3 regions of the Paenibacillus sp. J22FR83 genome follow, and region 1 is predicted to be linked to each of the others. Evidence: predicted binding sites of a transcription regulator. Region 1 holds the regulator's gene; each other region holds the start of a gene.
The links. The regulator LexA, encoded in region 1, represses DNA repair genes until DNA is damaged. The targets are predictions, from matches to a motif close to CGAACATATGTTCG.

Region 1 (4,219 bases):
AGGTTTCTTCATATACATAAGGACGACTGCGACGTTCGGCAGCAAATAATTCCCCAAGCTTGTACCCTAACTCACGATCTTCAATTCCTAATCCCGCAAGTCCTCTAGTCCAAGATTCTGTTCGGTAGCCAGGAGCCAATTTCTCTAATTTACGGAAGTTCTCATCTTCGCCTTGCGTGAAGTTAGCCCATAGTCCTTCAAAAGGGTTAATCCCAATCATTTTGGTAAATGGGAACGGCTCGTATGATTCATATAAACTCCTAGCTTCTTTACGAACAGATGCTTCTAATTCCTCTGGGTTCAAGCCATTCACATGCTTCGCCGCCTCTGCACATGTTGCAGCAAAAGCCTCCTCCACACTACGATCATCCCATAACAGTGTATCATCCAAATCAAACAGAACAGCTTTCAACGTCATCATTCATTTCCCCTTTGAATGTAGTATCTATTGTAGTAAGGTTATTTCTCTTCGTCAGTAAACTTAATGGAATCTAATTGAACTTTCAGGTTACCCCTGAATGCGTTAATATAGATTTTCCTTAGCTCATTTCGCTCATCAATCTCTGCGTCAGTTAGGCCAACGGTCTTCGCCTTCCGAGCTAGTTCATTGATTCGCTCAATTGTCTTATCCATGCTGTCACTCATTGTAATCCTCCCAGTCAAAATTTCATATGATTACTACTTTGCCATCACCGATTAGGAATGTCAAGGAAACAACGCAAAGAGACATAGCAACAGGTGGCTATGCCTCGAACAATCATCTATAGCATGAACTATTAATAGCTCATTATGGTAGTAATATAACTTGTCCTTCTTGCAAGGAACTGTTCGATAAGTGATTAAATGATCTCAATTTCTCAACGTAAGAACGTGTGTTCTCACTTTTCTTTTTGTGAGCTTCTGCAATCCCCCAAAGCGTATCACCACTCTGAATAACAACCTTCTCGTGTTGCGTAGCTTTGGCTACTGCTTGTGCGGAAGTGATCGGTGTTGACACTGTTACTGAGCCTTCACCAGCATAGGCTTGTACGATCGCACCGAATGAAAACACAGTTCCAAGAATTACTGCTATCACTAAGAAACGAAGTAGTAGCTTCGCATATACCTGTTTAATCGTCATCCTTTTGGATGCATGAGCAGTACCTTGAAGTGTTGTTCTTCCATTAGATTGTGAATAAGCCATATACATAAAATCATCCCCCAAACATTTGTTCTGTTTTTAGAATAACACGAACACATGTTTGAGTCAACCATTTCTCGAACTTATGTTTGTACGAACTCGGGTTCTATGTTATACTTTGGGTAATGATTACCAGTATTGGAGTGATATCTTATGAGTAAAATTTCGCAGCGTCAACTAGCAATCATGGAATTCATTAAGAGCGAAGTGAAAGATAAGGGGTATCCGCCTTCCGTTCGAGAAATCGGCGAAGCTGTTGGACTTGCCTCCAGTTCTACCGTACATGGCCATTTGGAACGTCTTGAGAAAAAAGGCATGATTCGTCGAGATCCTACCAAACCGCGTGCAATTGAAATTCTAGGGCTTGATGGCGCCGAATCTCAATTCGCAGTGTCCGTCGCTCGTGTTCCCCTTGTTGGTAAAGTAACAGCTGGTGTTCCTATTACAGCCACTGAGAATATCGAAGATTACTTCCCTCTTCCTACAAGTATGGTCGGTGACAACAACGTGTTCATGCTGAGCATTATGGGAGACAGTATGATTGAAGCTGGTATTCATAATGGTGACTATGTGATCGTTAAACAACAACAAACCGCGAATAACGGTGATATCGTTGTCGCGATGACGGAAGATGATGAAGCTACTGTTAAGCGTTTCTACAAGGAGAAGGATCATATCCGCCTTCAACCAGAGAACTCCGCTTTACAACCTATTCTTTTGAAGAATGTAACGATTCTTGGACGAGTAATTGGATTGTTCCGGGATATGTAAGTTCGGCAGATATCACAAAAAAAGCAAGGCTCTCCAAGTGAATTTCACTTAAGAGCCTTGCTTTTTACATTTAAAACGTCAATACCCAGTTCCCTGCACGGAAGATTGGTTCGATCGAACCATCAGCCAGTTCCCCATCGATTTCAAGCTCTGCAGAACCGATCATGAAGTCTACATGAATTAATGAGCTATTCCCTCCGCGATCCTTTAACTCTGCATTCGATAGCTTCGTACCATCCTTCAAGTTAATTGGGTAACAACTACCCAATGCCAAGTGGCATGAAGCATTCTCGTCAATGCCTGTGTTGTAGAAAATACGATTCAAATTGGAAATCGGCGAATCAAAAGGTACGAGTGCAACCTCACCTAAATAGCGTGCGCCTTCATCCATATCCAACAAACGTGCCAAGTGCTCATAACCCACCTCTGCTTGAAAGTCTACTACCTTTCCAGCTTCGAACGTAAAAGAGAACCGGTCCACTAAAGCCCCGTTGATATTTAATGGCATCGTACTTGCAACTGTACCATTAACACCAGTTCGGTTAGGAATGGTGAACACTTCTTCTGTCGGCATGTTGGCCACGTAACGCACACCGCGCGAGTTTTTATTATCCCCACCTAGCCAAATATGTCCTTCCGGTAGCTCGACGCGTAAATCCGTCCCTGTAGCCCGGTATCGCAATGCTTTATAACTTCTTTCATTCAACGAGCTATGTATAGCTTTCAACGTATCCAAATGTGACTGCCAAGCCTCAATAGGATTTTCTTCATAGACACGGTTAATTTTAAAAATAGCATCCCACATCGCAGGAACTCGCTGCTCCTCGGGCAGATCACCATACACAATAGAAGCCCAAGCCTCCGTAGGAGCTTTAATTAAACACCAACTGAACTCACCTGTTCGCACATATTGCTGATACTTGCTTCTTGCTGTTGAAGCGGCTTTCGATGCTCGAGAAATTAAACTGGCATCTATACCATCGTATAAATTCGGATTCGGTACTTTAATGTTCAATAAAGCCCCTCCGTTTTCAACAAAACGTTCGAGCATCGTCGTATACCACTCTGGATAGTAATCCATTGAATCCTCGGATGCATAGTCAAATTTATTACGAGTTACCACATCATCCTGCCAATGCACATGGACAAAATTTGCTCCAGCCTCGTAAGCTTTCTGCACGATTAATCTTGTTAAATCCAATGTCTCAATGGGTGCTTCCACCAACAAATCCTGACCTTTATTTAAGTTAACACCGATTCGAATGACTAACTCTGCATACTTCTCTAAATGACGATTTAAATTATCCATTGTTCAATTACACTCCTTCGCATTAAAAAGCCCATCAGTACATGCTATGCGAGTCTGAAGGGCGATACGTATCTAACTGTCCCTCTAATCATACAATACCCGATTAGTGATTAGCAATGAATGGAGCACAGGAGTCTGCGTTGAGCTAATCTACTACTCAAGAGGTGTTATCGAGGGATGTTGGTCAAATTTTGGGAATGAGTTTTCCCCTATCGGGCTTTGGTAGCTCGGATTTTGGTGATGGGCTTGGAAGGTAAGCTAGTTGATAAGTTTTTGAGTTGCCGGTGGGCTGAGTTGCTGAAAGGTAAGTTGATAAATGGTGTATTTGGGGGCTAGAAACTAATGAGAAACTTGAATTAACTGGAAAATACACAGGTATTTGGACTGACTTTCTTCAAAAACTCTACTTAGATGGAAAAAATGTAGTTATTTTCGCCATTACCGATCAAATCGTGTGAAATGGTTAAAATTAACTGTATGAAAACCCCCGACGCTCAGCGTCGAGGGTTTCAATGATCCTAGTAGAGGGATAGATATTGATCTCTTTCCCATTGGTGAACTTGTGTGCGGTACATATCCCACTCAATTTCTTTTAACTCATAGAAATGCGCTAGCGCATGCTCACCAAGTGTGTCGCAAACAACATCGTCACGAAGCAACTCGTCTAACGCTTGTTTCAAGTTAAGAGGCAAGCTAGGAATGCCTTCTGCTTCACGCTCTTCTTCCGTCATCACATAGATGTTGCGATCTGTTGGCGGAGGAAGTTGCATTTTGTTCTTAATGCCATCCAAACCAGCTGCAAGCATAACAGCAAGTGCCAGGTAAGGATTTGCCGCTGGATCCGGGTTACGAACTTCAACACGTGTACTAAGTCCACGGGAAGCAGGAATCCGAATCATTGGGCTACGGTTACTAGCAGACCAAGCTACATAACAAGGGGCTTCATAACCAGGAACTAG
Region 2 (4,219 bases), on a different contig from region 1:
TGGTATCGGTTCAGAATCATCTAGGCAAATATCTAGCAACTGGCTATTACAATGAAGCTTCGCAGCTTACGGTACGCATTGTATCGTATAGCCCAATTGAGGCGATGACGACGGAGTTTTTCATCGAACGTTTTACACGTTGTTTCTTGCACCGTCAGCGTTTTGTGAAAGGAGCGCAGTCGTATCGTTTGGTTTATGGAGAAGCGGACTTCCTGCCTGGTCTTATTGTTGATAAATTCGAGAACACGTTGGTTGTTCAGCTATTGACTTTGGGGATGGACCTCTGCCGAGACAATATCGTAGAAGCTCTTGTACAGGTGATGAAGCCTGTAGGGATTTATGAACGAAGTGACGTTTCTATTCGTGAACTGGAAGGTCTGAAGCAGACGAAGGGACTTCTGTATGGCGATTGTGCGAAGCATGTTGATATTTTGGAAAATGGCCTTCGCATCCGCGTTGATATTGAAGAAGGTCAGAAGACGGGTTACTTCTTCGACCAACGTGAGAATCGCGCGGCGATCGCTCCGTTGATGAGAGGTTGGGGGCACCGTAGTGGCATCCAATTGGCAGCAGTTGAAGAGAATGGCGTAACACAAATGCTCCCAGTGAATGCGAATGGCAAAGTAGTGACGTTTCCTCTGTGGGATGGCGCTTCAGTGCTGGAATGCTTCTCACATACGGGGAGTTTTACATTAAATGCTTGCCAATTCGGCGCAAAAAAAGTAACGTGTCTCGATATCTCCGAGCATGCCATTGAAAGTGCACGCACGAATGTTGCATTGAATGGCTTCGAGGATCGTGTCGAATTCGTCGTCGCAGATGCTTTCGAGTACTTGCGTACGCAAGTGAAGGGATTAGATGAGCGCAAGCTTCGCGCTGTGGCTGGTGCAGCAGGACAAGCCAAGATCGACACCTCGAAGCCGGTAGGTACGGGCGGACGTACGTGGGACGTTGTCATCCTCGATCCACCTGCCTTCGCCAAGACCAAAAGTGCGGTGGAAGGAGCTTGCCGCGGCTACAAAGACATCAATTTACATGGCATGAAACTTGTGAATGAAGGTGGTTATCTCGTCACGGCAAGCTGTTCATATCACATGCATCCTGAACTATTCCTTGAAACGATTCATGCAGCAGCAACCGATGCAGGTAAACTGTTACGCCTAATTGAGTTCCGTGGAGCAGGCATGGATCACCCGCGAATTCTAGGTGTGGATGAAGGGCATTATCTGAAATTTGCGATTTTTGAAGTTCGCAGCAAATAAATTGAGTACAGAAAGCGAAGCTGGTTAATCTGGCTTTGCTTTTTTGTTGTGTTTGCTGGTGTTAAATGGAGGAGGTTAGAGTGGCAGACGTCAAGAGTATCAGCGTGACTACAGCTCCGTAAGTCGAAAAAATCGAGTAATAACATAGTTTGTCGTATTTGTGCAACTACAGCACCAAGAGAATGTAGTATTGAGTTATGAAAGTTACAATATTAATAGTTTACACAACATAGTCCTTTTTGTTTTTTGCTATCCATGTTATAATAATAGAATATATGTTCGTATACCGATCTTCAACTTAACTCCTCAGATTCCCCTCCATCATCTACCACGCCGACTCATCACTAGAAATATGATAGAATAGAGAGATAGATAAAGAGAATTGCTTACGAAGCAAGCTTTCCGACGGAAAGTGTTAGGAGGCCATGAATGACCATTCGATTCGTGATTGGTAGAGCCGGAAGCGGCAAGAGTGAACGTTGTTTGACTGAAATGAAACAACAGCTGGCAATGGCGCCAGAAGGTGATCCGTTGATATTGCTTGTTCCTGAACAAGCTACATTTCAAGCTGAGCACGCACTAGTATCGGATCCTAGTATTCGGGGAATGATTCGCGCACAAGTCTTAAGTTTCCATCGATTAGCATGGCGTGTTATGCAAGAAGAGGGTGGGACAGCGCGTCTGCCAATTGATGATACAGGTAAGAAATTGCTGTTAACGAGCATTTTACATAAATATAAGGATAAACTCCGATTATTTGGTCATTCTGCGGAGCAAATGGGCTTTGTGGATCGACTTAATCAGCTTTTTACAGAAATGAAACGTTATTGCGTGACGGCAGAACAGCTGGAAACGCATGAAAATAAAAGAGTAACTCTCCTGAGTGAACATGGTTTGCTTAGGGATAAAATGCACGATATTCAACTGGTATATCGTCAATTTGAAGCAGAGCTTGCTAGACAGTATTTGGACGGCGAAGATTATTTAACGCTGCTCGCAGAGCAAGTTCAGAACTCGGCTTATTTGCGTTCAGCATCCCTATGGATTGATGGTTTTCATGGCTTTACACCACAAGAATTCAATGTGCTTGGTGCATTGTTTGCTGCTTGCAAACAAGTGACGATTACGTTGTGCTTAGATCGTGAGCTGCAAGCAGGGGATAGTCCGGATGAATTGGATTTATTTCATCCCACAGCTACGACGATGGTACGATTGCAAGATATGATATGGCAACTTGGACTTGATGCGGCTGAAGTGATTCATCTCGCTCCCGAGCGTTCACCTCGATATGAAGATAGCCCTGCGCTTGCTTATTTGGAGCAGAATTTTGATCGTCGAATCGGTGGCGGAGCGCCTAAATACAAGCCCTTGCTTGGTGAGAAGATTGAAGACCAACTCGTTATTAGGGAAGCTGTCCATCGTCGTGCAGAAGTTGAGGGAGCAGTGCGTGACATGCTGCAGCTAGTTCGAGAACAGGGTGTGCGTTGGCGTGAAATGGCTATCATGGTGCGGAACATGGAAGGGTATCAAGACCTGTTAAACATGGTACTTACGGATTATGAGATACCACACTTTTTCGATCAGAAGCGTTCGGTTCTTCATCATCCTCTCGTGGAATTTATAAGGTCTGCACTCGAGGTTATTCAGCATAATTGGCATTACGATGCAGTGTTTCGGTGTATCAAAACGGATTTACTCTTGCCTGCTGGAGCGACATCGCTAAGGACAGAATTAGATAAATTAGAGAATTATGTACTTGCATTTGGAATTCAAGGCTATAGATGGACGGATGGCAAGCCATGGACGTATACATTTCGTGCCAATTTGGAGCAAGCAGAGGGTGAGGTTAATGAACAATCGGCTGAGCTTCAAGCGCTAAATACGAGCAAATCGTGGGTCGTAGGTCCTTTATTGGCGTTGTCCAATCGCCTTGCACAAGCACGTACGGTCAAAGCGCAGGTCGAAGCGGTTTATGAATTATTAGTAACTGTGCAGGCACCAGAGAAGTTAGAAGCATGGGCGCAGCAAGCAACGTTAGATGGAAATCCAGAGAAGGCTCGCGAACACGGGCAAATGTGGAACAGTGTCATGGATATGCTGGATCAATTAGTAGAAACCATGGGCGATGATGAATTATCCTTGGAATTGTTTAACGGTTTGATTGAAACAGGAATGGAAAGCATGAAACTAGGGTTAGTTCCACCATCCATGGATCAATTACTGATTGGCAGTATGGACAGGACACGCTCAAGCGGGATTAGATATGCCTATATTTTAGGTGTGAATGACGGGGTTATTCCTGCACAGATGGCTGAAAAAGGTGTCCTCACAGAAGCAGAACGCAGTGTTCTAATGGACTCTGGATTGCCAATGGCCGATGGAAGCCGTCGCAAGCTGCTGGATGAGCAATTTATTGTGTATACATCATTAACTGTTCCTGGCAAGCGGCTTTGGTTGAGTTACCCGTTAGCAGATGAAGAAGGGAAATCGTTATTGCCTTCGGAGTTGATCAGACAGATGCGACAGCTTTTCCCAAGTACGGATCAGACGCTACTTCTAGCGGAACCTTCAGCGGAAGCTTCCGAAAGCGAACAAGCTGCTTATCTGGCACATCCGACGCAGGCGATCTCTTATTTGGCTGTGCGTATGAAGCATTGGATGTTAGGCGGGCGTATGTCGGAATTATGGTGGGATGCGTACAATTGGTACGCGGAACGACCGGACTGGCAGCTGAAACTGCAATCAGTTGTTCAGGCATTGCAATACACGAACAAAGAGAAGGGGCTATCCATCCCTACTAGCCAAATGTTATATGGACAGCACTTGCGTGCTAGTGTTTCACGAATGGAGAAGTATGTGGCATGTCCGTTCTCGCATTTCATTTCTCATGGCCTAAGGCTGCAGGAACGTCGCGTCTATCGCTTAGATGCTCCGGATATTGGACAATTATTCCACGC
Region 3 (4,219 bases), on a different contig from region 1:
AGTGTGCAAGTACATTGATATGCCATTACAACATAGTGAAGATTCTATTCTTAAGCGTATGCGCAGACCAGGTCGCCAGAAAGATACACGCGAACTCGTTCGTAAAATTCGTGAAGCGATTCCGGATGTTGCCTTGCGCACTTCCTTAATTGTTGGGTTCCCTGGTGAGACTGAACAAGATTTTGAGAACTTGAAACAATTCGTACGAGATGTTCAGTTCGATCGCCTTGGTGTGTTTGCATACTCGATGGAAGATGATACACCTGCATCAAGACTGCCGGATCAAGTTCCAGATGATGTGAAAGAATATCGTGCCAATGCGATTATGGAAATTCAACGTGAAATTTCGAATATCCGCGGCGGTCGCCGAATTGGGCAAGAGATTGACGTGCTTATTGAAAGATATGATGGAAGAAGCGACGTTTATATTGGTCGTTCGCAATTCGACGCTCCAGAAATTGATGGCGAAGTGTTCGTTTCCAATGGGAAATTAAATATTGGTGAACTTGCGAAGGTTCGTGTTACCCACTCCTACGAGTTTGACTTGTCAGGGGAGGTAATTGCATGAACTTAGCTAACCGCATCACCGTAGCGAGAATTTTATTAGTACCGATCATCATGTTCTTTTTGCTGATTAAGGTAAAATTTCCTCAAATACGGATAGAGGAGTTTAGCATAACGTATAATCAAATTATTGCTGCTTTAATTTTTATTATTGCTGCGAGTACAGATAGCTTAGATGGTTACATTGCTAGGAAACGTAATCTTGTTACGAATTTAGGCAAGCTTTTGGATCCTTTGGCAGACAAGCTGCTTGTTACCGCTGTACTTGTTTCATTAGTAGAAATGGATAAAGTTGATGCATGGATTGTTATTGTCATTATTAGCAGAGAATGGGCAGTGACTGGACTTCGTCAAATTGCTCTTCTAGAGGGTACTGTCATGGCTGCTAGCAAATGGGGTAAGGCGAAGACGGCGGCTCAGATTACAGCCATCATTGCACTGCTGATTAATAATTTTCCATTTACGTTTCTAGATGTTCCCTTTGATGTAATAGCTAGTTGGGCTGCAGCAATTATTACCGTTTATTCTGGTGTGGAATATTTCGTCAAAAATAAACACGTCATCGATTTTTCGGAAAAGTCATAGTTCCATGTAACTTACCTCTAAATGCGGTCGATCTATAACGAGCGATCACGTTAGAGGTTTTCTCATTTTAAGGAGGGACTCGTAGATGAAAGCAGAAATTATTGCAGTAGGGACAGAGTTATTACTAGGTCAAATTGTGAACACGAACGCGCAGTTTATTTCTAGAGAATGTGCAGCGCAAGGGATTGATATTTATTTTCAAACGGTTGTTGGTGATAACGAGCAGCGCTTGTTAGACAGTCTTCGATTAGCTGCATCCCGTGCTGATGTTGTGATTTGCACAGGTGGACTAGGGCCAACGCAAGATGATTTGACCAAGGATGTATTAGCTTCCCTAACGGGACGTGAATTGGTGCTTCATGAGCCTTCTATGGAGGCTATTGCTGCGATGTTTGCTTCAAGAGGCATTCATATGGTGGAAAGCAACCGTCGTCAGGCACTTATGCTAGAAGGCAGCGATCCCTTACATAATGAGACAGGTTTAGCGGTGGGAAATGCACTCACCTTCGAGGGGACACATTTCGTTCTTTTGCCAGGACCACCTAAAGAAATGAAGCCTATGTTTACTAAATATGCAGTCCCGTGGCTACAATTACGAATGAATGATGAAGTTCCACTATATTCTAAAATGTTGAAGTTTGCAGGAATTGGTGAATCGAATTTGGAACACCAGTTGATAGATTTGATTCAAACGCAAACGGACCCGACTATTGCCCCATATGCCAAAGAAGGGGAGGTCACAATTCGGTTGACAACTCGTGCACATACAGCCGCAGAAGGTGAGATGAAGCTCAAAGCGACTGAGGATGAAATTGCTAACCGCTTAGGAGAATATCTTTATGCGGATCACGACGTCCCTATTGAGACAGTTGTTTTGCAATTGCTAACGGCTAACAAGAAGACGCTGGCTGTTGCTGAGAGCTGTACAGGCGGTTTACTTAGCGACTTAATAACGACAGTGCCAGGCAGTTCAGAGTCCTTCTTAGGCGGCATTATCGTGTACTCCAACGCTTTAAAACATGGGCTGCTCGGTGTACCTATGGAAATTTTGGAGGGGGAAGGTGCTCCAGGTGCTGTTAGCAGCGAGACAGCTGTTATTTTAGCCGAGCAGTTGCTCGTTAGGACAGGAAGTGACTTTGGCATATCTGTGACCGGTGTGGCGGGTCCAAGCCCGTCTGAAGGGAAGCCTGTGGGACTTGTCTATGTCGGATTAGCGCAAAAGCAAGCGAAGACTGAAGTTTATACTCTTCAACTATCAGGCAATAGAGAGTCAATTAAACATAGGGCAGCTAAGCGTGCACTCTATCAATTATGGAAACAGTTGAAAGAAAACTAGAAATCCTCTATAATCAGAGGTAGTTAACGGAAGAACCGTAGCAAAGCGATAACTTTGTTACGGTTTTTTGTTTGTTCGCAAAAAAAACGAATGTATGTTCGAAAAAATGCTTGGCAAACGTGCTAAAACAAGTTATCATATACCTATAATGATAGAAGGAAGTGGTCGTTTTGTCAGATCGTCGTGCCGCGTTAGATAACGCATTACGTCAAATTGAGAAACAGTTCGGAAAAGGCTCCATCATGAAACTTGGAGAATCTACACATATGCAAGTTGAAACGATTTCTTCGGGTGCTCTTGCCTTGGATATCGCACTTGGAATAGGTGGATTCCCACGCGGAAGAATTATCGAAGTTTATGGACCAGAATCATCAGGTAAAACAACTGTGGCTCTACATGCGATTGCAGAAGTTCAGAAAGTGGGCGGACAAGCTGCCTTTATCGATGCAGAGCATGCGTTGGATCCTTCCTATGCAAGCAAACTTGGTATTAATATAGATGAACTATTACTTTCTCAACCAGATACAGGTGAGCAAGCACTTGAGATCGCGGAAGCACTTGTTCGCAGTGGCGCTGTAGATATTATCGTTATCGACTCCGTCGCAGCACTAGTACCGAAAGCGGAAATCGAAGGTGACATGGGGGATTCTCACGTAGGTCTTCAAGCGCGTTTGATGTCACAAGCGCTTCGTAAATTGTCCGGTGCAATCAACAAATCCAAAGTTATCGCTATCTTCATCAACCAATTGCGTGAAAAGGTTGGTGTTATGTTCGGAAATCCAGAGACGACACCTGGTGGTCGTGCATTGAAGTTCTACTCTTCTGTACGCTTAGATGTGCGTCGTGTAGAAACGATAAAACAAGGGAATGACATGGTTGGGAACCGTACGAGAATTAAGGTTGTTAAGAATAAAGTAGCGCCTCCATTTAAACAAGCTGAAGTTGATATTATGTACGGTGAAGGAATTTCCCGCGAAGGTAGTATTATCGATATCGGAACTGAAATGGATATTGTCAATAAGAGCGGTGCTTGGTATTCCTATGAAGGTGAACGTCTTGGTCAAGGTCGTGAGAATGCTAAGCAATTCTTGAAAGATAATAAAGCAATCTCCGAAACGATCGAACTTCGCATCAGAGAAAATAGCAACTTGATTAAAGTTGTTGGCCCGAATACAGATGAAGATGAAGAAGACGAGTTGGAAACAGCTTTTGAATAGGTTTGAAAACTAGGATGGATGAAGCACCTTAACCTTGTGTTGGGGTGTTTTTTTCTTCATTTGGGGGATTGTTGAGATGAATAACGAAGAGCAAGAATTACAAGTAATTACTAAAGTAGAGAAGCAAAAGCAAGGGAGACATCGTTACAATATTTATCTGAATGAGGAGTACGCTTTTTCAGTTCATGAAGATATTCTGATCAAGCATCGTTTAAACAAAGGAGAATCTCTATATCAGCAAGCGATTGAAGCTATTATTCTAGATGAAGAACGAAATATGGCTTACGTTAAAGCACTCCATATGGTAGGAAGACGTCCTCATTCTCTCGCAGAAGTTAAACGTAAATTGAAAGAGAAAGGGTTTGAAGCACCTATAATAGCGTGGGTGTGTGACAAGCTTGTTGAAAATAAATACATCAATGACGAAGAATTCGCTAAGATGTGGACGGACAACCGCGTGATTTCACAACGCAAAGGACGAAATCTAATTCGACAAGAACTGCAACAAAAAGGGATA

Region 2: addB (helicase-exonuclease AddAB subunit AddB) is a predicted target of LexA. The motif match lies at 1,531-1,544, and genes of this name have one in related genera.
Region 3: recA (recombinase RecA) is a predicted target of LexA. The motif match lies at 2,573-2,586, and genes of this name have one in related genera.

Annotation. Positions count from the first base shown of each region.
Region 1 covers NZ_JCAUAM010000004.1:33,439-37,657, reverse strand. The annotation lists gene AC58PV_RS08560 (HAD family hydrolase) at 1-418, opposite strand, end outside; gene AC58PV_RS08555 (DUF896 domain-containing protein) at 460-645, opposite strand; gene AC58PV_RS08550 (LysM peptidoglycan-binding domain-containing protein) at 788-1,189, opposite strand; gene lexA (transcriptional repressor LexA) at 1,334-1,951, shown strand; gene AC58PV_RS08540 (aminopeptidase) at 2,022-3,260, opposite strand; gene glnA (type I glutamate--ammonia ligase) at 3,779-4,219, opposite strand, start outside.
Region 2 covers NZ_JCAUAM010000011.1:228,657-232,875, reverse strand. The annotation lists gene AC58PV_RS20935 (class I SAM-dependent rRNA methyltransferase) at 1-1,262, shown strand, start outside; gene addB (helicase-exonuclease AddAB subunit AddB) at 1,692-4,219, shown strand, end outside.
Region 3 covers NZ_JCAUAM010000005.1:198,490-202,708, forward strand. The annotation lists gene rimO (30S ribosomal protein S12 methylthiotransferase RimO) at 1-568, shown strand, start outside; gene pgsA (CDP-diacylglycerol--glycerol-3-phosphate 3-phosphatidyltransferase) at 565-1,149, shown strand; gene AC58PV_RS11415 (competence/damage-inducible protein A) at 1,235-2,485, shown strand; gene recA (recombinase RecA) at 2,656-3,702, shown strand; gene AC58PV_RS11425 (regulatory protein RecX) at 3,779-4,219, shown strand, end outside.